Regions from separate parts of the Isoptericola sp. NPDC057559 genome, predicted to be linked through region 3. Evidence: riboswitches for the same ligand, from Rfam matches in the RefSeq annotation. Region 3 holds a riboswitch; each other region holds the start of a gene.

Region 1 (5,975 bases), on a different contig from region 3:
GCCCTCCCGCCCTCGCGCCCGACGGCGGGCGCCGCGCCGGCCGCGCCCGCGCGCCCCGCCGCGTCCCCGTTCGACGCCCTGGTCGCCTCGGAGCAGCCCGTGCGGGCCCGCTCGGCGGCGCCGCAGGTCGAGGAGGACGACGAGGAGGACTGGGACGAGCCCGAGGCGTCCTACACCTGGTTGCACTACATCGTGCTGGTCGTCGTCGCGTTCGTGCTCGGCCTGCTGGTGTGGAAGCTCCTGCTCGCCGGCTCGGACGACAAGAGCTTCAGCACCGACTCCGCCGCACCCGCGGTGACCCACTCCCTCACGACACCCCAGCCTGGAGCCGCAGCATGACCGCCACCCCCCGCGCCGTCGAGCTGGCGATCGCCGCCGCCCGGGCCGCCTCGGACCGCAAGGCGCAGGAGATCATCGCGCTCGACGTGAGCGAGCAGCTCGTCCTCACGGACGTGTTCCTCATCGCGTCCGGCACCAACGAGCGCCAGGTCTCGGCGATCGTGGACGCCGTCGAGGAGGCGATGATCAAGGCCGGCGCCAAGCCGATCCGTCGCGAGGGCAAGGCGCAGGCGCGCTGGGTGCTGCTCGACTTCGGCGACGTCGTCGTGCACGTGCAGCACGCCGAGGACCGCGTGTACTACGCGCTGGAGCGCCTCTGGAAGGACTGCCCCGCCATCGACCTGCCCGAGGACGCGCGGGGCGGCGACGGCGCGGCCGCGGCGGCGGAGTACGGCGACGCCGCGGGCGACGGAGCGATCCGCCTCGCGGGCGACGAGCGGTGACGGCCGGCACGGTCGTCCTGCTCCGCCACGCCCGTACGGCGTACAACGCGTCCCTGCGGCTGCAGGGGCAGATCGACATCCCCCTCGACGACGTCGGCCGGTGGCAGGCGGGGGAGGGCGGCTCCGCCCTCGCGTCGTCGCACCGGGCGACGCGCATCGTGTCCTCCGACCTGGGCCGCGCCCTCGAGACGGCGACCGCGTACGCGGAGGCGCTCGGCGGCGCCCCCGTGCAGACCGACGTGCGGCTCCGCGAGCGCGGCTTCGGCGACTGGGAGGGCATGACGGGCGCGGAGATCTCCGCGCGCTGGCCCGAGGAGTACGCCGCCTGGCGGCGGGGTGCCGAGCCGGCGGGCGCGGGGGCCGAGTCCAAGGCGGCCGTCGCCGCGCGGATGACCGAGGCGGTCGCCGAGCACGCCGAGCAGCTGGACGACGACGCGACCCTGGTGCTGGTCTCCCACGGCGCCGCGATCTCCCTGGGGGTCACGGCCCTGCTCGGTCTCGACCCGACCTCGTGGCGCGGGCTGGCCGGCATGCACAACGTGCACTGGTCGCACCTGCACCGGTCGGGGGAGGGCGCCGTCCCGGCCTGGCGGCTCGTCGCGCACAACGTGGGCGCCGGATACCCGCTGGACCACTGGCAGGCCGGTCCGGACTGGAATTTGGAACCTGACCCGAAGTCTGCCTAAGATATCGACGTTCCGAGGGGCGCAAGACCGGAGGAACACACCGAATCAGACGAATCGTCGGTCGCTCGCGGCCACGAGAGTCGGTTCTCGGGGCTGTGGCGCAGCTGGTAGCGCACCTGCATGGCATGCAGGGGGTCAGGGGTTCGAGTCCCCTCAGCTCCACCCCGACGAGAAGGCCCGGAACCCTCAGGTTCCGGGCCTTCTCGCATGTGCGGGGTCTCGCGCCGGCCCACGCTGCGGGACGACCTTGCGCCCGGCGACCGGTCGCCTAGGGTGGGCTGCGGCCGCGTCGTCGGCCGCCACATCTGAAGACACCCATGACAGGGGAGCGCCGTCGAAGGGGCGCTGAGAGTGCGGGCACGAGCCGCAGACCCTTGGAACCTGCTCCGGTTAGCACCGGCGAAGGGAGTTACCTGGAATGTCCGCGCCCATCGCACGTCCGACCGTCCTCGGGACGGTTCGCGCGAACCTGCGGTACCGCACCGTCGACCTGGTCACGATGGCGATGCTCGGCGTCGCCGTCGGCGTCGTCTTCTGGGGCTGGACGCAGCTCTACCACCTGCTCTCGGCCGGTCTGGTCGTCGTGTTCCCGCCGGCCACCGGCCTGCTCGGCGGCGGATGGCTGCTCGGTGGCGTGCTCGGCGGACTCATCGTCCGCAAGCCCGGCGCCGCGCTGCTCACCGAGGTCGTGGCCGCGAGCGTCGAGGCCCTGCTCGGCGCAGGCTGGGGCTTCTCCGCCATCGTCTCGGGCGTCGTGCAGGGGTTCGGCGTCGAGCTCGTGCTGGCGCTGTTCCTGTACCGGCGGTTCGGCAGCGCCGTCGCGGCGCTGTCGGGCGCCGCGGCGGGCGCCTGCGGCGCCGTCTACGAGTGGTTCGCCTACTACCCCGACTGGCAGTGGGGCTTCCGCCTCGCCTACCTCGGCCTCTTCGCGCTGTCCGGCGCGCTCCTCGCCGGGCTCGGCGGCGCGGCGCTCGTGCGCGCCCTCGCCCGCGCCGGCGTGCTCGACGCGTTCGGGCCCGGCAGGGACCTGGCCGACCGCGCCGCCCGGGGCTGAGGGGTGGCGCGCGCACGGCTGCAGGGCCTCACGTGGCGCCCCACCGGTCGGGCGGCACCCGTGCTCGACGGGCTCGACCTCACGGTCGGCGCCGGGGAGCGCGTCGGGCTCGTCGGGCCCAGCGGGGCCGGCAAGTCGACCGTGCTGCACGCCCTGGCGGGCGTGCTCGGCGACCCGCTGCCGGGCGACCTGTCCGGCACCGCGCACGTGGACGGCGTCGTCGGCCTCGTGCTGCAGGACCCGGGCGCCGCCGTCGTCGCCGAGCGGATCGGCAGGGACGTCGCGTTCGGGCCCGAGAACGCGGGCCTGCCGCGCGACGAGATCTGGCGCCGCACCCGCGGGGCGCTCGACCGCGTGGGCCTGCGGTACCCGCTCGACCGGCCCACGTCGGCGCTGTCGGGCGGCGAGCTCCAGAGGCTCGCGCTCGCCGGCGCGCTGGCCCGCGACCCGGACCTGCTGCTCCTCGACGAGCCGACCGCCATGCTCGACCCGGACGCCGCGGCCGAGGTGCGGTCCGCGGTGCTCGACGCGATCGCCGGCACCGACACCTCGCTGGTGGTCGTCGACCACCAGGTCGGGCCGTGGCTGGAGCACCTGGACCGGGTGGTCGTGCTCGGCCCGGGCGGCGTCGTCACGCACGACGTCGCGCCGGGCGCGCTGCGCCCGCCGGGGCCGGGGACGGAGCCCGCGCTCCGGGCAGCGCTCACGGACGCCGGCGTCTGGCTCCCGGGGGTGCCGGCGCCCACCCCGCTGTCGGTGCCCGCGGCGCTGGTCGCGCCGGAGGACGCCGGGCCCGACGTGACCGTCGACGCGCTCGGCGTCGACCTCACGACGCGCGGCCTGCACGGCCGCACCACCACCCGCGCGCTCGACGGCGTCGACGCCCGCCTCCCTGCCGGCCGTCTCACCACGATCACCGGCCCCTCGGGGGCCGGGAAGTCCACGCTCGTCGCGGCCCTGGCCGGGCACCTGCGGCCCGCGCGGGGCCGCCTCGCCGGGGCGCCCGGACGCGGCACCCGGTCCCGCGAGCTCGCCCGCCGCTGCGGCTGGGTGCCGCAGCACCCCGAGCACGGGCTGCTCGCCCTGCGCGTGCGCGACGAGGTGGTGCTCACCGGTCGGCGGCTGGGCGTGCCGGTGGACCTGGAGGCGGTGCTCGGGCTGCTGCGTCTCGACCACCTCGCCGACGCGCACCCGTTCCGCCTCTCCGGCGGCGAGCAGCGGCGCCTGGCCCTGGCGGCGGCGCTCGCGCACCGGCCTCCCCTGGCGCTGCTCGACGAGCCGACCGTGGGCCAGGACCGGCACACGTGGGCGGCGGTGGCCGGGTGGGCCGTCGCCGCGGCGGGGCACGGCGCCACCGTCGCGGCGAGCACCCACGACCGGCACCTCGTCGGCCTCGCCGACCACCGCGTCGCCCTGCCGCCGTGCAGGCGGGACGGGCAGGACCGGGGCGCGTCCGGCCCGGGGCGGGTGGTGGCGGCGTGACCGGGGTGCTCGGGCGGGTGAACCCGCTCGTGCTCGTGGCGCTCGGGCTGCTGGGGTTGGTCGCCTCGTTCGGGGTGCGCGACCTGGCGTCGGCGGCCGTCGCGCTGGGCGCCTGCCTCGTCTGCGGGGTGGCGGGCCTGCCGCGGAGGTCCGGCGCGCCGGCCCGCTATCTGGCCGTGGTCGTGGCCGTCGCGTCGGTCACGTGGTCCACGTGGCTGCTGGGCGGGCGCGACCTCGAGGTCGCGGCCGTCGCGGGGATGCGGATCGCGGTGCTCGCCCTGCCCGGGGTCGCGCTCGCGCCCCTGGTCGACCCGAGCGGGCTGGCCGACCAGCTGGGCCAGCGCCTGCGGCTGCCCGCGCGGTTCGTGGTCGGCGTGGCTGCCGCGCTCCAGCGGTTCGAGCGGCTCGGCGCCGTCTGGGAGCAGGCGTCCCGCGCCCGCCGGTCACGCGGCCTCGGGCCGGGGCGCGGGCACCTCGACCGCGGGCGGCACGCCGCCTCCGTGACGTTCGCCGTCCTGGCGGCGACGCTGCGGGACGCGACGACGATGTCGGTGGCGATGGACGCCCGCGGTTTCGCGGGAGCGGGGTCGCGGACGTGGGCCGAGCCGGCGCCGTGGGCCCGGCACGACACGGTCGTGCTCGGCGTCGGCGTGCTGGTCGCGGCGCTGCCGTTCGCCGTCCTCGCGGCCGGGTAGACGGCAGGCGCGCACACTGGGGGAGGAGGTGCGCGCATGGACCGACCGGAGGCACGCACGGAGCACGACTTCGACGCCCTGTACGCGGGGGACGTCCCGCCACCGTGGGAGATCGGGCGGCCCCAGCCCGCGCTCCTCGCCCTCGTGCGCCGGTCCGTGCTCGCGGACCCCGTGCTCGACGCCGGGTGCGGCACCGGCGTGCTGGCGCTCGCCGTCGCGCGGGCCGGGCACCGGGTCCTGGGGGTCGACGGCGCGGCCCACGCGATCTCCCGCGCCCGGGAGCGGGCCGCCGAGGCGATCCTCGAGCCACCCGGCGAGGTGCGCTTCGAGGTGGCCGACGCCCGCCATCTCGACCGGCTGGACGTGCGGCCGCGCACCGTGCTGGACTCCGGCCTGCTGCACACCCTCGACGCGGGCGGCCGCGCCGCCTACGTGGCCGGGCTCGCCGCGATCTGCCCGCCGGGCGCGCTCGTCGCCGTGCTCGCGATGTCGGTGCACGCCGGTCTCGGCTGGGGCACCACCGCGGACGACCTGCGCGCCGCGTTCGCGTCGGCGGACTGGACGTCCACCGAGGTCACGGACGCGGAGCTCGTCGCGCGGCCGGCCGACGACGAGCGGCACCTGCCGGCGCTGCTCCTCACGACGCGGCGCGCGTGAGCCCCTGCCTCTCGACGGCGGCGAGCAGCGCGCGGGCCTTGGCCGGCCCCACGGCGCGGCCGGGTCGCGCGGCGACCGCCTCCAGCCCGGGGAAGGTCGCGGCGTCGGCGGGGACGAGACCGCGGCGGGCGGCCTCCGCGAGGTAGGGCAGCGAGGCGTCGGCGACGTCGAGCACGCGGGGGAGCCAGCGGGGCAGGGGACCGTCGGTGGCCCCCGCCGCGGCGACCGCCTCGGTGAGCACCGGCCAGAGGGCGGGCAGCGTGGCGGGGCGCCGCTCCACCAGGCGGACCATGCGCGCGGGGCTCGCCGCGGGCTGCGTCACCAGGGCGCGCGCGGCGAGGCGGACGCCCGCCCACCCGAGGGCGCCGTTCCCGATCAGCTCGCGCACGACGCGCTCCCCGCCGATCCCGGCGTCGCCCTCGTGGCACAGCATGGACAGGGCGACGGCGTGCAGGGCCGCGCTGCGCGGCGGGATCCCGCCGGGCGGTGTCCGCAGCGGCCCGCCCGTGCCCTCGGTGCGGTTGCGGTGCTCGTGCGCGCGCAGCAGGCCCGCCTCGGCGTCCCAGGCGAGCCACGCCTCGGTGCCGCGCGCGGGGTAGCCGGACGGGTCGGGCTCCTC
Region 2 (6,175 bases), on a different contig from region 3:
CGGCTCCGCCGTCGGCGGCATCATCGTGCTCACCAACGTGCGCACCCTGCTGAGCCTCGACGAGTTCCCCGTGGCCCCGGGCGTGCGCTCGCTCGTCCTGGGGATCATCGCGGTGGGCTGGGCCGCCGCCGTCGTCTACTCGCTGCGCCAGCACCGCAAGGCCCTCGCGGAGGAGAAGGCGGAGGGCGAGGTGGCGGCCGTGGCGGCCCCCGCGCCGACGCCCGCCGTCTGATCCAGCCCCGCCGGCGGCCCGCGGACGACGCGCCAGCCGGCCGAGGCGTCGCACGACCGACGACCCCGTGGTCGCGCCCCCGAAGCACCGGGGGTCGCGACCACGGGGTCGAGTGCTCCGCGCGACGGGCGCCGGCGCACACCGTTGCCACGGGTCCGCATTTTCCCCCGCGCGAGCCCCTCCACGGGGTGGCGCCGACGCCTCGTCCCGGTACCGTGTGAAGCCAAGAGATCTGCCTGGCAGACCCAGCTGCACCGCACTGGGAGGTGAGCCATGTCGATACCCGGCACTCCGAACGACCACCAGCGCCGCGAGCTCGTCGCTCTCGCGGAGCTGCTCGGCGCCGGTAGCCAGCTGCTCGTGGGCCAGTACCGCGTCGAGGTCGCCACGGGCTCGTGGTGGTGGTCGGACGAGGTCTATCGGATCTTCGGGCGGGAGCCCGGGGCCATCGAGCCCGGTCCGGAGGTGCTCCGCGCCCACCTGCACCCCGACGACCGCGAGCGGCTCTCCCGCACCGCGACGGTGGCGCTCGGGACCGGGCGCCCGTTCGCGGGCGGGCACCGCGTGGTGGACGACCACGGGCGCACGCACTCGGTGGTGGTGACCGGGCAGGCCCGGCACGGCGCCGACGGCGCGTCGTCGCAGCTCGTCGGCTACGTCATCGACACCAGCCCCGTGGTGCGCGACGCGCTGGAGCGCGAGGCCCACCGCGCCGTCTCGCGGGCGTTCGTCGCCGCCGCCGCGTCGGAGCAGGCGAAGGGCGCGATCATGGCGGTCTGCGGCGTGGACGAGTCGGTGGCCACGGAGGTGCTCACCGACGTCGGCGCCCAGGTGGGCGTCTCCGCCCAGTCCGCGGGCGAGCAGGTGATGAAGGAGCTCTCGCGGCCCGTCGGCGACCGCGACACGGCGCTCACCGCCGCGGAGGTCGTCCGGGGGGCGCCGCCCGCGAAGGACGCGGCCGACCGGCTGAGCCACGCGCTCGCCGCCGTGCGGCCGGTGGACCGGCCCCACGGCCACGACGCGCAGCTCGCGCGCCGTCGGCCCCGCGCGAGCCGCTGACCCTCACGCTCGGCACGCGCGGCTCCGGACGGGCGACGGCCCGGGCTCGCGCGGTGCGGGCCCGGGCCGTCGGCGCTCAGTGGCTGGGGATGAAGCGGGCGGCCGCGCGCACGGCCCCCCGGCGCGCGAGCCGCTTCGCGAGGACGGCGACGCCCCCGGAGACGGCCGCGAAGGTCACGGCCTGGATGATGGAGATCTCGTCGTCGTCCACGTTGGTGGGGGCGACGTTGCCCGTCGCCTTCTCCCACACCACCCCGATCAGCTTCTGCGCGACCCATCCGGCGGCGATCGTCAGCACCACCGTGCCGACCTTCACGCCCAGCGGCTGCTCGGTGTCCGTCACGTGCTCTCCCTCGGTCGGTCCCCGGCGTGGCCGGTGCGTCGTCGTACGGTGCCCGCGGGCGTCGTGGCACGTCAGGCATGTCACACCAGGGCCCCGCGGACGGGACCACGGTAGCGCGGCGCCGGTGTGTAGGCTCGTGGTGATACGACAGGGGAGCGCCCACCGGCGCTGAGAGTGCGGAACGCCGCAGACCCTCGAACCTGACCCGGTTAGGACCGGTGGAGGAAGTCGGGAATCTCGTTCCCTGCGGGACGGCCGCACCACGACGGTGCCGGGTGCCCGCAGGACCCCCTTCTCGCACTCTGAGGAGGACAGCATGACCCACAGGACCTCGCGGCCCCGGACCACGACGGCCGCGGCGGGCGTCGCCGTCGTCGCCCTGCTGCCGCTGCTGGCGGCGTGCGGCGGCGGGAGCGGGCCGGACGACGCGGCGAGCGCGTCGGACACCCTCACGCTCGTCACGCACGACTCGTTCGCCGTCTCCGACGACGTGCTGGCCGCGTTCGAGAAGGAGTCCGGCCTCACCGTGAAGCAGGTGGCCCCGGGCGACGCCGGCACGCTGGTGAACCAGCTCGTGCTCACCAAGGACGCGCCGCTGGGCGACGTCGTCTTCGGCGTGGACAACACCTACGCGTCGCGGGTCGTCGACGCGGGTGTCTTCCAGAAGTACCAGCCGGCCGACCTGGACCCGCGGGTCGCGGCGTACGCGCCGGACGACCTCGCGGGCACGCTGACGCCCGTCGACGTGGGCGACGTCTGCATGAACCTCGACGACGGCTGGTTCGAGAAGAACGACGTCACGCCGCCGGCCACGCTGGAGGACCTCGCGAAGCCGGCGTACCAGGACCTGACCGTCGTCACGAACCCCGCGACGTCGTCGCCGGGCCTCGCGTTCCTGCTCGCCACGATCGGCGCGTTCGGCGCCGACGGCTGGCAGGGCTACTGGTCCGACCTGCGCGCCAACGGCGTCAAGGTGGCCGAGTCGTGGGAGGACGCTTACTACGTGGACTTCTCCGGCGCGGGCGAGGGCGGCAAGCGGCCGATCGCGCTGTCGTACGCGACGTCCCCCGCGTTCACGGTGACCGACGACGGGAAGTCGTCGACCACGAGCGCGATGCTCGACACGTGCTTCCGGCAGGTCGAGTACGCGGGGGTGCTCACGGGCGCCGCGAACCCCGAGGGCGCCGAGAAGCTCGTCGACTTCCTCACCTCCGAGGCGTTCCAGGCGGACGTGCCCGGGCAGATGTACATGTACCCGGCCGACCCGGGTGTCGAGCTGCCCGCCGACTGGCAGCAGTTCGCACCCCTGGCCGACAAGCCGTTCGAGGTGGCGCCCGCCGACGTGGCCGCGCACCGTGACGAGTGGATCGAGCAGTGGACGGCGACGGTCGTCGACTGATGCGCCGCACCGGCGTCCCGGCCGCGCGGGTCACCCGGTCGGCGCGGTGGCGCGCGGACCGCTGGGGCGCATGGCTCGGCTGGGGCGCCGCCGTCGTGCTCCCGCTGGGGTTCCTCGCGGTCTTCTTCGCGTGGCCCGTGGTGTCGCTCGTCCTGCAGGGGTTCTTCACCGAGACCGCGGCGGGGCGCGCGCTCGACCTGTCCGGCTTCGCCGAGGTGCTGTCGCAGCCGCGCACGTGGCGGATCGTCGGCCAGACGCTGGCGCAGGCCGTCACGGGCACGGTGCTGTCCGTGCTGCTGGGCCTGCCGGGCGCGTACGTGCTGTACCGGTGCCGCTTCCCGGGCCGCACGCTCGTGCGCGGCCTGGTCACCGTGCCGTTCGTGCTGCCCAGCGTGGTCGTCGGCGTCGCGTTCCGCGCCTTGTTCGCCCCCGGTGGCCCGCTCGGCTGGGCGCACCTGGAGGAGAGCTTCGCCGGCATCGTGCTGGCGCTCGTCTTCTTCAACTACGCCGTCGTGGTGCGCACCGTGGGCGGCATGTGGGAGCGCCTGGACCCGCGCGCCGAGCAGGCGGCGCGAGCCCTCGGCGCCACGCCCTGGCGCGCCTTCCGCACGGTGACGCTGCCCGCCCTCGGGCCGGCGATCGCCTCGGCCGCCGCGGTGGTGTTCCTGTTCTGCGCGACGGCGTTCGGCGTCGTGCTCGTCCTCGGCGGGCTGCGCTACGGCACCATCGAGACGGAGATCTGGATCCGCACCACCCAGTTCCTCGACCTGCGCTCCGCGGCGGTGCTCTCGGTGCTGCAGCTCGTCGTGGTGGGGGCCGCCCTGGCGGTCAGCTCCCGGGCCCGGTCCCGCCGGGAGCGCGCGCTGCACCTCACCAGCGACCGGGTCGCCGCGCACCGGCTGCGGCTGCGCGGGGGCGCCGACGGCGCGGACATCGTGCCCGCCCTCGTCACGCTCGTCGTCGTGGCGGGCCTGCTCGTGCTCCCGATGGCCGGCCTCGTCACCCGGTCCCTGCACGGCCCCGACGGGTCGTGGAGCCTCGCCAACTACGCGGCGCTCGGCACCACCGGCGGGCGCAACGCGCTCACGGTCACGGTGTGGGAGGCGCTCGCGAACTCGCTGCGCACCGCCGCCTGGGCCGCGGCCATCGCCGTCGTCGTCGGCGGGCTCGTGGCCCTCGTCGTGTCCCGGCGCCCGCGCCGGGCCGGCCTGCGGCGGGCGGTCGGGGTGCTCGACGCCGCGTTCATGCTGCCGCTCGGCGTGTCCGCGGTGACCGTCGGGTTCGGCTTCCTCATCACCCTGGACCGGCCGCTCGGGCTCGACGTCGACCTGCGCACCTCCGGCGCCCTGGTGCCGATCGCGCAGGCCGTCGTGGCGATCCCGCTGGTCGTGCGGACGATGCTGCCCGTGCTGCGGGCCATCGACCCGCGCCTGCGCGAGGCGGCCGCCACCCTGGGCGCGGCGCCCGGGCGGGTGCTGCGGTCCGTCGACGGGCCGCTGGGCGCGCGGTCGCTCGGTCTCGCCGTCGGGTTCGCCTTCGCCGTCTCGCTGGGGGAGTTCGGCGCGACGTCGTTCCTCGCCCGCCCGGAGACGGCGACGCTGCCGGTGGTGATCTTCCGGCTGATCGGGCGGCCCGGGGCCGAGAACTACGGCATGGCGCTCGCGGCGTCCGTGGTGCTGGCCGTGCTCACCGCGACCGTCATGATGGTGGCCGAGCGCCTGCGGGGCGACCGGCCGGGAGGGGAGTTCTGATGGGGCACGACCGCCAGGGGGGCCTCGCCGTCACGGGTGCCGTCGTCCGGTACGGGGCCACGCGCCGCCGGCCGGGTTCGGTCGCCGTCGACGGGGTGTCGCTCGACGTCGCGGCCGGCGAGATCGTGGCGCTGCTGGGGCCGAGCGGCTGCGGCAAGTCGTCGCTGCTGCGCGCCGTCGCGGGGCTGGAGCCGCTCGCGGGCGGCAGCGTCGCCTTCGACGGCACGGACCTCGCGGGCGTGCCCGTGCACCGCCGCGGCTTCGGCCTGCTCTTCCAGGACGGGCAGCTCTTCCCGCACCGGGACGCCGGGCGCAACGTGGCCTACGGCCTCGAGACGCAGGGCCTGCCGCGGGCGGAGCGCGCCGCCCGGGTGGCCGAGCTGCTCGCCGACGTCGGCCTCGCCGGCTACGAGCGGCGGTCCGTCGCGACGCTGTCCGGCGGGGAGAAGCAGCGCGTCGCGCTGGCCCGCGCCCTCGCCCCGCGCCCGCGCCTGCTGCTGCTCGACGAGCCGCTGTCCGCCCTGGACCGCCGGCTGCGCGAGCGCCTCGCCGTCGACGTCCGCGACACCCTGAAGGCGACCGGCACCACCGCCGTGTTCGTCACGCACGACCACGACGAGGCGTTCACCGTCGCCGACCGCGTGGCCGTCATGGACGCCGGCCGGCTGCTGCAGGTGGACGCCCCGGACGTGCTGCTGCGCGCGCCCGCCGGCCCGCGCGTGGCCGAGTTCCTCGGCCTGTCCCCGGGCGACGCACCGGACCCCCGCGACTCCCCGGACGCGTCCGGTGCGTCCGGTGCAAGGACCGCCGCCGTGACGACATCATCGAGGCATGACGCGGTCTGACGGCCGGAGGCGGCGGCTCGCCGCCGCGGCGTGGGGCGTGCCGTGCCTCGCGCTGCTGGGCGCGTGCGGTCCGGGGAACGGCGAGGGCGCCTTCGCCGCCCGTGAGCCGCTCCCGACGTGCGGGGAGGTGACCGCGCGCCCGGACCTCGGGGAGGGCGAGCCGACGACGGAGCTGGCCGAGGCGTTCGCCTGCCTCGACGCGGCGTCGGCGCGAGGGGACGGCGCCGAGCTCATCGTGCGGTCTCGGACGATCGAGGGGGACCCGATCGTCGAGTACCACCGCGTCGGGCCGAGGATCGACGGGCTCGAGGTCTACGTCGACCGCACGCAGGACACGTTCGGTGACCGGACCTGGACCTACCGGTCGTGCCCGGAGACGGTGACGGCGGCGGACCCGCTCGGCTGCCCGGGCGAGGAGGTGCCCGCCGGCGGCTGAGCCCTACGCCTCGCCGGCGTCGTGCACGAGGAGGGCGACCTGGGTGCGGTTCTCCAGCCCGAGCTTCTCCAGCACGCTCGACACGTGCGCCTTCACCGTGGGGACGCTGA
Region 3 (6,175 bases):
GGGCCGCGCCGCGGCGGGCCGCGGCGAACGCCCGCTCCGGGTCCGCCGCCGTCCGCGCCTGCGCCACCTCGCGCTCCGCCTCCGCGAGCCGCGTCCGCGCGTCCGGCCCGACGGGGGCGCGGTAGTCGTCCACGACGGAGCGCGCGGCCGTGAGCTGCCGCTCGGCGTCGTCGAGCGCGGGCCCGAGGCGCGCCGCGGCCTTCCGGGTGCGCTCGTCGCGCTCCGCCCGCTCGGCCACGGCGTCGTCGAGCGCGGTGTTGGCCTCCCGCACGCGCGTGAGGGCGTCGAGGGGGTCGCCCGGCTCGCCCGGCGCGGGCAGCGACGCCAGCGCGGCCTCGAGGGCGTCGACGGCGCCGTCGATCCGGCCCGCGCGCACGTTGGCCGGCAGGGCGCGGGCCTGGGCGAGCTCGGCGCGCGACTCGGCGACGATCGCGCCGAGCGCGGCCTCGGCGCGCAGGGCCTCCGCCTCGTAGTCGTCGACGGCGCGCAGCAGCCCCTCGGCGCGGCGCACGGCCTCCTCCGCCGCGCGGGCGGCGGCGCCGGCCTCCGCCACCTGCTGCGTCGTCAGACGCTTGCGGGCGGCGGCGGTGCTGCGCCCGGCGAACTCGAGGAGGCGCTCCGCCTGGTCGGGGTTGTCCGCGACGGGCAGCAGGGCGCGCTCGGCGTACTGGCCGCGCAGCCGCTCGAGGTCCGCACGCGCGGCCGGCACGGCCTCGCGCACCCGGGCGAGCTCGCCGTCCACCCGGGCGACGACGTCCGGGGTCGCGCGGACGGTCTGCCGCAACCCGGCGAGGCCGCGGTCGATGTCGTCCAGGGAGCCGCCGGCGGACCGGCACAGGTCGACGATCCGCGCCGACCACTCGCGCCGCTCGGCGTCCGTGTCCGGCACCTCGTCGTGCAGCCGCTGGTTGAGGTGGAACGCCTCGGCCAGGCGCTCGCGCGCGCGCCGCAGCGTGGGCGCGAGCTCGCGGGTCTCCCGCTCGCCGAGCTCGGCCACCGCGAAGGCGAGCTCGTCCTCCGCGAGGCGGGCCCGCTCGTCCGTGCGCACCAGCGCGGAGCCGGCCTCGACGCCGAGCCGCTGCAGCTCCGCCTCGAGCTCGGCCGCCCGCGCCCGGGCGGCGTTCCTGCGCCGCGCCGCCCAGACGGCCACCGCCGTGACCAGCACGACCACCACGACCAGGCCCGTCACGATCCCGACGATCTGCCCCGCATCCATGGTCGGCATCGTAGGCGGCGCGCGGCAGGTGCGGGGACGCCCGGCCGCGGCGCCTCCCCGAGACCGGTCAGGGCCAGGGCCACGCACGCGTGGTCCTGGCCCTGACCGGTCGTGGGCGGGTGTCGTGCCTCAGTCGCGGCGCCGCGCGACGCGGAGCGCCACGAGGACGGCCGCGCCCGCGAGCACGACGACGCCCCCCGCGATGCCCAGCACGACGACCAGCTCGGAGGAGCCGCCGGTGCCCGTGGTGCCGGTGCCGCTCGCGGGCCGGGCCTCGTCGGCGCCGGCGGCGGGGGAGCCGCACGGCGTGGCGGCGGCGTCCGGGGTGGCCGCGGTGGTCCCGGCGGGCGGGTCGTAGGTGAACGAGAACTGCCCGCTGGTCGGGTGCCCGTCGGCGGACACGATGCGCCAGTCCACGGTGTACTCGCCCGCCGGGCCGAGCGTCACCGGCACGGACGCCGTGCGGTCCTGGGTGGTGGGGCACCCGGTCGCGTGCTCGGCGCCGTCCGCGTCGGTCACGGAGATCACGGTGCTCGACCCGTCCGCGGCGAGGTTGAGGACCGCCTCGTCGAAGGTCACCTCGACGGACTCGGGCGCCTCGGTCACGGTCGAGCCCGTGGCCGGCGTCGTCCCGACGACGACGTTGTGCGCGCTCGCCGGCCCGGCCAGCCCGACCGCGCCCGCGAGGGCGAGCCCGACGGCGCCCGCGCCGGCCAGGAGCGCGCGGCGGGCCGTGCCGCGCCGGCGGCGGGTCACTGCTGCCCCGTCCGGGCGCGCGTGCGGGCGAGGGCGGCGACGCCCGTCACCGCGCCCACGAGGCCCAGCCCGAGGCCGGCCGCGCCGAGCGCGAGGGGCAGGGTGTCGTCGGAGCCGCCGTCGGCGCCCGCCCCGTCCGACGCCTGCGCCGCCGTGTCGGACGCGGCGCCGTGCGCGTCGCCCCCGGTCGCGGGGACGACCTGCAGCACGGGGGCGGGGTGCTCGGGCTCGTCGTCGCCCGTCGCGGGCTGGTCCCACTCGACGACCTCGCCGTCGGAGTACGTCTGCGTGGTCGGAAGCGTGATCGTGTCGACGCCGTCGGGCACGGCGCCGGCCGAGACCGAGAAGCGGAGGAACTCTCCGGGCGCGATGCCGGCGTCCGGGTCGTCGGCGGTCCACTCGACGCTCGCGGGCGCCTCGGTGAGGGTGGTGCCCTGGACGTCGACGGGCTCGGGCAGCGCGGCCCGGGTCACCTTCGCGCTCCACCCGGGGACGGGCTCGACGGACACGCTGGTGAACGGCGTGTCGGTCGGCAGGGCGACCTTCACGGCGGTCGTCGAGGCCTCGGGGGACTCGTTGGGGACCTTGAAGGTCAGGGTGGCGTAGGCGCCGGACTCGGCCGAGTCCGGCGTCACCGTCACGTGCGCGGACGCGGCGGCGGCGCCGAGCACGAGGGCCGGGACGGCGAGGGCGGCCGCGCCGGCGAGCCGGCGGGTGCGCACGGCGACGGCGGCGCGGCGGGGGCTGGTGCGGGCAAGGGTGGTCGAGGACATGGCTGTCTGCTCCGGTGGTTCGAGGGGGTCGTGGGACGGCGGGGCCCGCCCCGTCCGACCTCGGACCGGGGCAGGCTCAGGCGGCGCGCACGAGGGCGCCGCGCCACGACGGCGGTCCGCGCGGCGCGGGGCGGCGGCGGGCGTCCCAGGGCAGCGGGCGCCAGGCGGGCCCGGCGACGACCGGGCCGCGCCGCACCACGGGCAGCGCCGGGGGGCCCTGCACCAGCAGGGCGACGTGCGCCAGGTGCGAGGCGACGTTCGCCGCGGCCCGGTCGCCGGCGGCCAGCAGCAGCGCCGTCAGGACGACCGCGACGGCGTGCGCGGCGAGCATCCACGTGGTGGTGCCGCCGTCCGCGGCGTGCTCCAGGTGCGTGGCGACGCCGGCCGCGGGAGGCAGGGAGCCGGGCCCGAGGTCGTGGCCGGCGTGCCCGGCGAGGGCGGTGGCCGTCGTCCCGGCGTCACCGGCGGGGGCGGCGCCGAGCACCGACAGGGCGGAGTGCTGCACGAGCTGCAGCGCGACCATGGCGGGCAGCAGGCGACGGAGCGTCAGCCGGCGTCGCGCCGTCCAGACGGCGACGGGCGCCGAGAGCGCCAGCACGACCAGCCACGCGAGGGGTGCACCGGGCAGCGAGCCGCCGGCCAGGAGGTGGGCGGCGGCCGCGATGCTGAGCGTCGTGCCGGCGACGAGGAGCTCGCGCACACGACGGACGACCACGGACACCCCCGCACCCTATCCCGGCGGGCGACGCGCCTGGTGGGACGCGCGGACGCCCCTCGCGGGCGGTGGGCTACGGTGGCGCCGAACGACACGGGGTGCCTCCCGCCGTCGGCCCCGGCCGGCGCCTGGACGCTGAGATCACACCCGTCGAACCTGATCTAGCTCGTACTAGCGAAGGGATGTCGGCATGAGCGTGCGCGCACGTTACGACAGCTCCGCCCACCAGGGCACCACCGACCGTGGCACCACGGGCCAGGGCACCACCGAGCACGGCACCACCGACCGCGCGGCCCCGCCCAGCCGGCCCCGCGTCCTCGCGATCGCGGGCTCCGACCCCTCGGGCGGCGCCGGGGTCCAGGCGGACCTCAAGGCGGTCGCGGCCGCGGGCGGGTACGGGATGGCGGCGCTGACCGCCCTGACGGCGCAGAACACCCGCGGCGTGCGGGGGGTGCACGTGCCGCCCGCGGAGTTCCTCACGGCCCAGCTCGACGCGCTCGCGGACGACGTCGCGATCGACGCGGTGAAGATCGGGATGCTCGCGGCCGCGCCCGTCGCGCGGGCCGTCGGGGCGTGGCTGGACGGGCTGCCGGGCGGGGCGACGTCGCCCCGCCCGGCCGTCGTGCTCGACCCGGTGATGGTGGCCACCAGCGGCGACCGCCTGCTCGACCCGACGGCCGAGCGCGCCGTGCGGGACCTGCTCGCGAGGGTCGACGTGGTCACGCCCAACCTGCCGGAGCTCGCGGTGCTCGTCGAGGAGCCGCCGGCCGCCTCCTGGGCCGCGGCGCTCGACCAGGCGCGCCGGCTCGCCGCGCGCCACGACGTGCTCGTGGTGGCCAAGGGCGGTCACCTGACCGGCGACGACGGCGCCGGCGCCCCGGACGCCCTCGTCGGTGCCGACGGCGTGCTGCTGGAGCTGGCCGGCGAGCGGGTGCGTACGACGGCGACGCACGGCACCGGCTGCTCCCTGTCGAGCGGGCTGGCGGCCCGGTACGCCCGCACCGGCGACTGGGCCGAGGCGCTGCGCGCCACGAAGGCGTGGCTCGCGGCCGCGATCCGGGCGGGGGAGGCGCTGCGCGTCGGCGGCGGGCACGGGCCCGTCGACCATCTCGCGGAGAGCACCCCGTCGGGCGCGGTGGAGCGGGAGCGGCCGGGTGCGCAGGACGGTGCCGCCGCCGCGGCCGGCCGGGCCGCCGTCGACCGGTGGTGGGACGCCGCCGCCCCGGTGCGCGCCGCGATCGACGGGCTGCCGTTCGTGCGCGCGCTCGGCGACGGGTCGCTCGCCGCCGACCGGTTCCGCACCTACCTCGAGCAGGACGCGATCTACCTGCGCGAGTACTCCCGCTGCCTGGCCCGCGCGAGCCAGCTCGCCCCCACGCGCGCCGAGCAGACCTTCTGGGCCGGCGGGGCGCACGGCGCGCTGGTCACGGAGCTCGACCTGCACACGAGCTGGCTCGGCGGCGAGCCGACCGACGTGCCGGCCAGCCGGACGACGGCGGCGTACCTCGAGCACCTGCGCGGCGCGGGCGACGACTACGCGACGCTCGTCGCCGCCGTCCTGCCCTGCTACTGGATCTACCAGGACGTGGGGGAGCGGCTGGCCGCGCTGAACCGCCCCGGCCACCCGTACTCCGCCTGGCTGGGCACCTACGCCGACGAGGAGTTCGCCGCCTCGACCCGCCGGGCGGTCGCCGTCCTGCGCCGCGCCGCCGGGGACGCCGGGCCCGCCACGCGGGCGCGGATGGCGGCGGCCTTCCAGCGGGCGTGCGAGCACGAGCTCGCGTTCTTCGACCAGGCCGCCGAGCCCCGTGCGGTCGCGCTCGCCGGGGCCGCGGCGGGGTGAGGTCCGCCGCGCCGGGGCGCCTCGGGTCACCCGCCGGGTCAGCCCGGCGCCATGCCTTCGCCGCGCCTTCACCGCGTGCCGGGCAAACGCTTGCCAAGGAGGGGTGACCGGGGCAAGCGTGTCGGTGGCGGGTGTCAGAATGGTGGTGATGCCCGACACAACGCGCGCACCGCGCAGCAGCAGCAGAGGCGCCGCAGGCGCCGATCCCTCCGACAGTCCGAGGAGGAGCTCCGCCTCCTCCGCCGCGCGCCGACCCGCCGCGCCCGGCACCCCGCCCGGCCGGTCGTCGGGGCCGCCCGGTCCCGCCGGCCCGCAGGCCACGGCCGCCCCCGCGGGCTCCGAGCTCTCCACGATCGCGTCGGTGCGGCGGCTGTACCCGTACGTGCGCCCGGCCGTGCCCCGCCTCATCGGCGGCCTGTTCTCCGCGCTGGGCGCCAGCCTCGCCGCCCTCGCGATCCCGCGCGTGCTGCAGACCCTGGTCGAGGGCCCGCTCGCCGAGGGGGCGGCCGCCCACGACCTGGGCGCGCTCGTCGTGCCGGTCGTCCTGGTCCTCGTGCTCGGCGTCGCCGAGGCCGGCTTCGTCCTGCTGCGGCGCAACCTCGTGATGTACCCCGGCACGCGGATCGAGGCGGAGATGCGCATGTCGCTGTTCCGCCACCTGCAGGACCTCCCGGTCGCCTTCCACGACCGGTGGCCCGGCGGCCAGCTGCTCAGCCGCATCATGGGCGACCTCGGCCTGCTCCGCCGGTGGCTGATCTTCGGCCTCCTGCAGCTCGTGGTCAGCGCCGTGACGATCGTCGTCGGCGTCGGGATCCTCCTGGCCACCGCCGGCTGGCTCGGCCTCGTCTACCTCGCGGGCGCGATCCCCGTGA

The links. Region 3 has a riboswitch for thiamine pyrophosphate ahead of ACFU5J_RS19530 (bifunctional hydroxymethylpyrimidine kinase/phosphomethylpyrimidine kinase). Riboswitches for the same ligand answer to the same signal wherever they lie in the genome.
Region 1: it holds a riboswitch for thiamine pyrophosphate, as region 3 does, so the genes downstream of both, ACFU5J_RS21800 (ECF transporter S component) here and ACFU5J_RS19530 (bifunctional hydroxymethylpyrimidine kinase/phosphomethylpyrimidine kinase) in region 3, are expected to answer to the same signal.
Region 2: it holds a riboswitch for thiamine pyrophosphate, as region 3 does, so the genes downstream of both, ACFU5J_RS10645 (thiamine ABC transporter substrate binding subunit) here and ACFU5J_RS19530 (bifunctional hydroxymethylpyrimidine kinase/phosphomethylpyrimidine kinase) in region 3, are expected to answer to the same signal.

What each region holds. Positions count from the first base shown of each region.
Region 1 is NZ_JBHVFQ010000052.1:40-6,014, forward strand. It holds partial or broken gene ACFU5J_RS21780 (hypothetical protein) at 1-339, shown strand, start outside; gene rsfS (ribosome silencing factor) at 336-782, shown strand; gene ACFU5J_RS21790 (histidine phosphatase family protein) at 779-1,468, shown strand; tRNA gene ACFU5J_RS21795 (tRNA-Ala) at 1,558-1,630, shown strand; TPP riboswitch at 1,781-1,893, shown strand; gene ACFU5J_RS21800 (ECF transporter S component) at 1,887-2,522, shown strand; gene ACFU5J_RS21805 (ATP-binding cassette domain-containing protein) at 2,526-4,004, shown strand; gene ACFU5J_RS21810 (energy-coupling factor transporter transmembrane component T) at 4,001-4,699, shown strand; gene ACFU5J_RS21815 (class I SAM-dependent methyltransferase) at 4,736-5,356, shown strand; partial or broken gene ACFU5J_RS21820 (hypothetical protein) at 5,337-5,975, opposite strand, start outside.
Region 2 is NZ_JBHVFQ010000008.1:165,589-171,763, reverse strand. It holds gene ACFU5J_RS10660 (sulfite exporter TauE/SafE family protein) at 1-232, shown strand, start outside; gene ACFU5J_RS10655 (PAS domain-containing protein) at 506-1,291, shown strand; gene ACFU5J_RS10650 (DUF4235 domain-containing protein) at 1,368-1,634, opposite strand; TPP riboswitch at 1,774-1,878, shown strand; gene ACFU5J_RS10645 (thiamine ABC transporter substrate binding subunit) at 1,951-3,033, shown strand; gene ACFU5J_RS10640 (ABC transporter permease) at 3,033-4,784, shown strand; gene ACFU5J_RS10635 (ABC transporter ATP-binding protein) at 4,784-5,629, shown strand; gene ACFU5J_RS10630 (hypothetical protein) at 5,616-6,065, shown strand; gene ACFU5J_RS10625 (response regulator transcription factor) at 6,069-6,175, opposite strand, start outside.
Region 3 is NZ_JBHVFQ010000031.1:16,338-22,512, forward strand. It holds gene ACFU5J_RS19510 (hypothetical protein) at 1-1,216, opposite strand, end outside; gene ACFU5J_RS19515 (copper resistance protein CopC) at 1,346-1,972, opposite strand; gene ACFU5J_RS19520 (YcnI family protein) at 1,969-2,745, opposite strand; gene ACFU5J_RS19525 (hypothetical protein) at 2,822-3,466, opposite strand; TPP riboswitch at 3,545-3,660, shown strand; gene ACFU5J_RS19530 (bifunctional hydroxymethylpyrimidine kinase/phosphomethylpyrimidine kinase) at 3,651-5,303, shown strand; gene ACFU5J_RS19535 (ABC transporter ATP-binding protein) at 5,665-6,175, shown strand, end outside.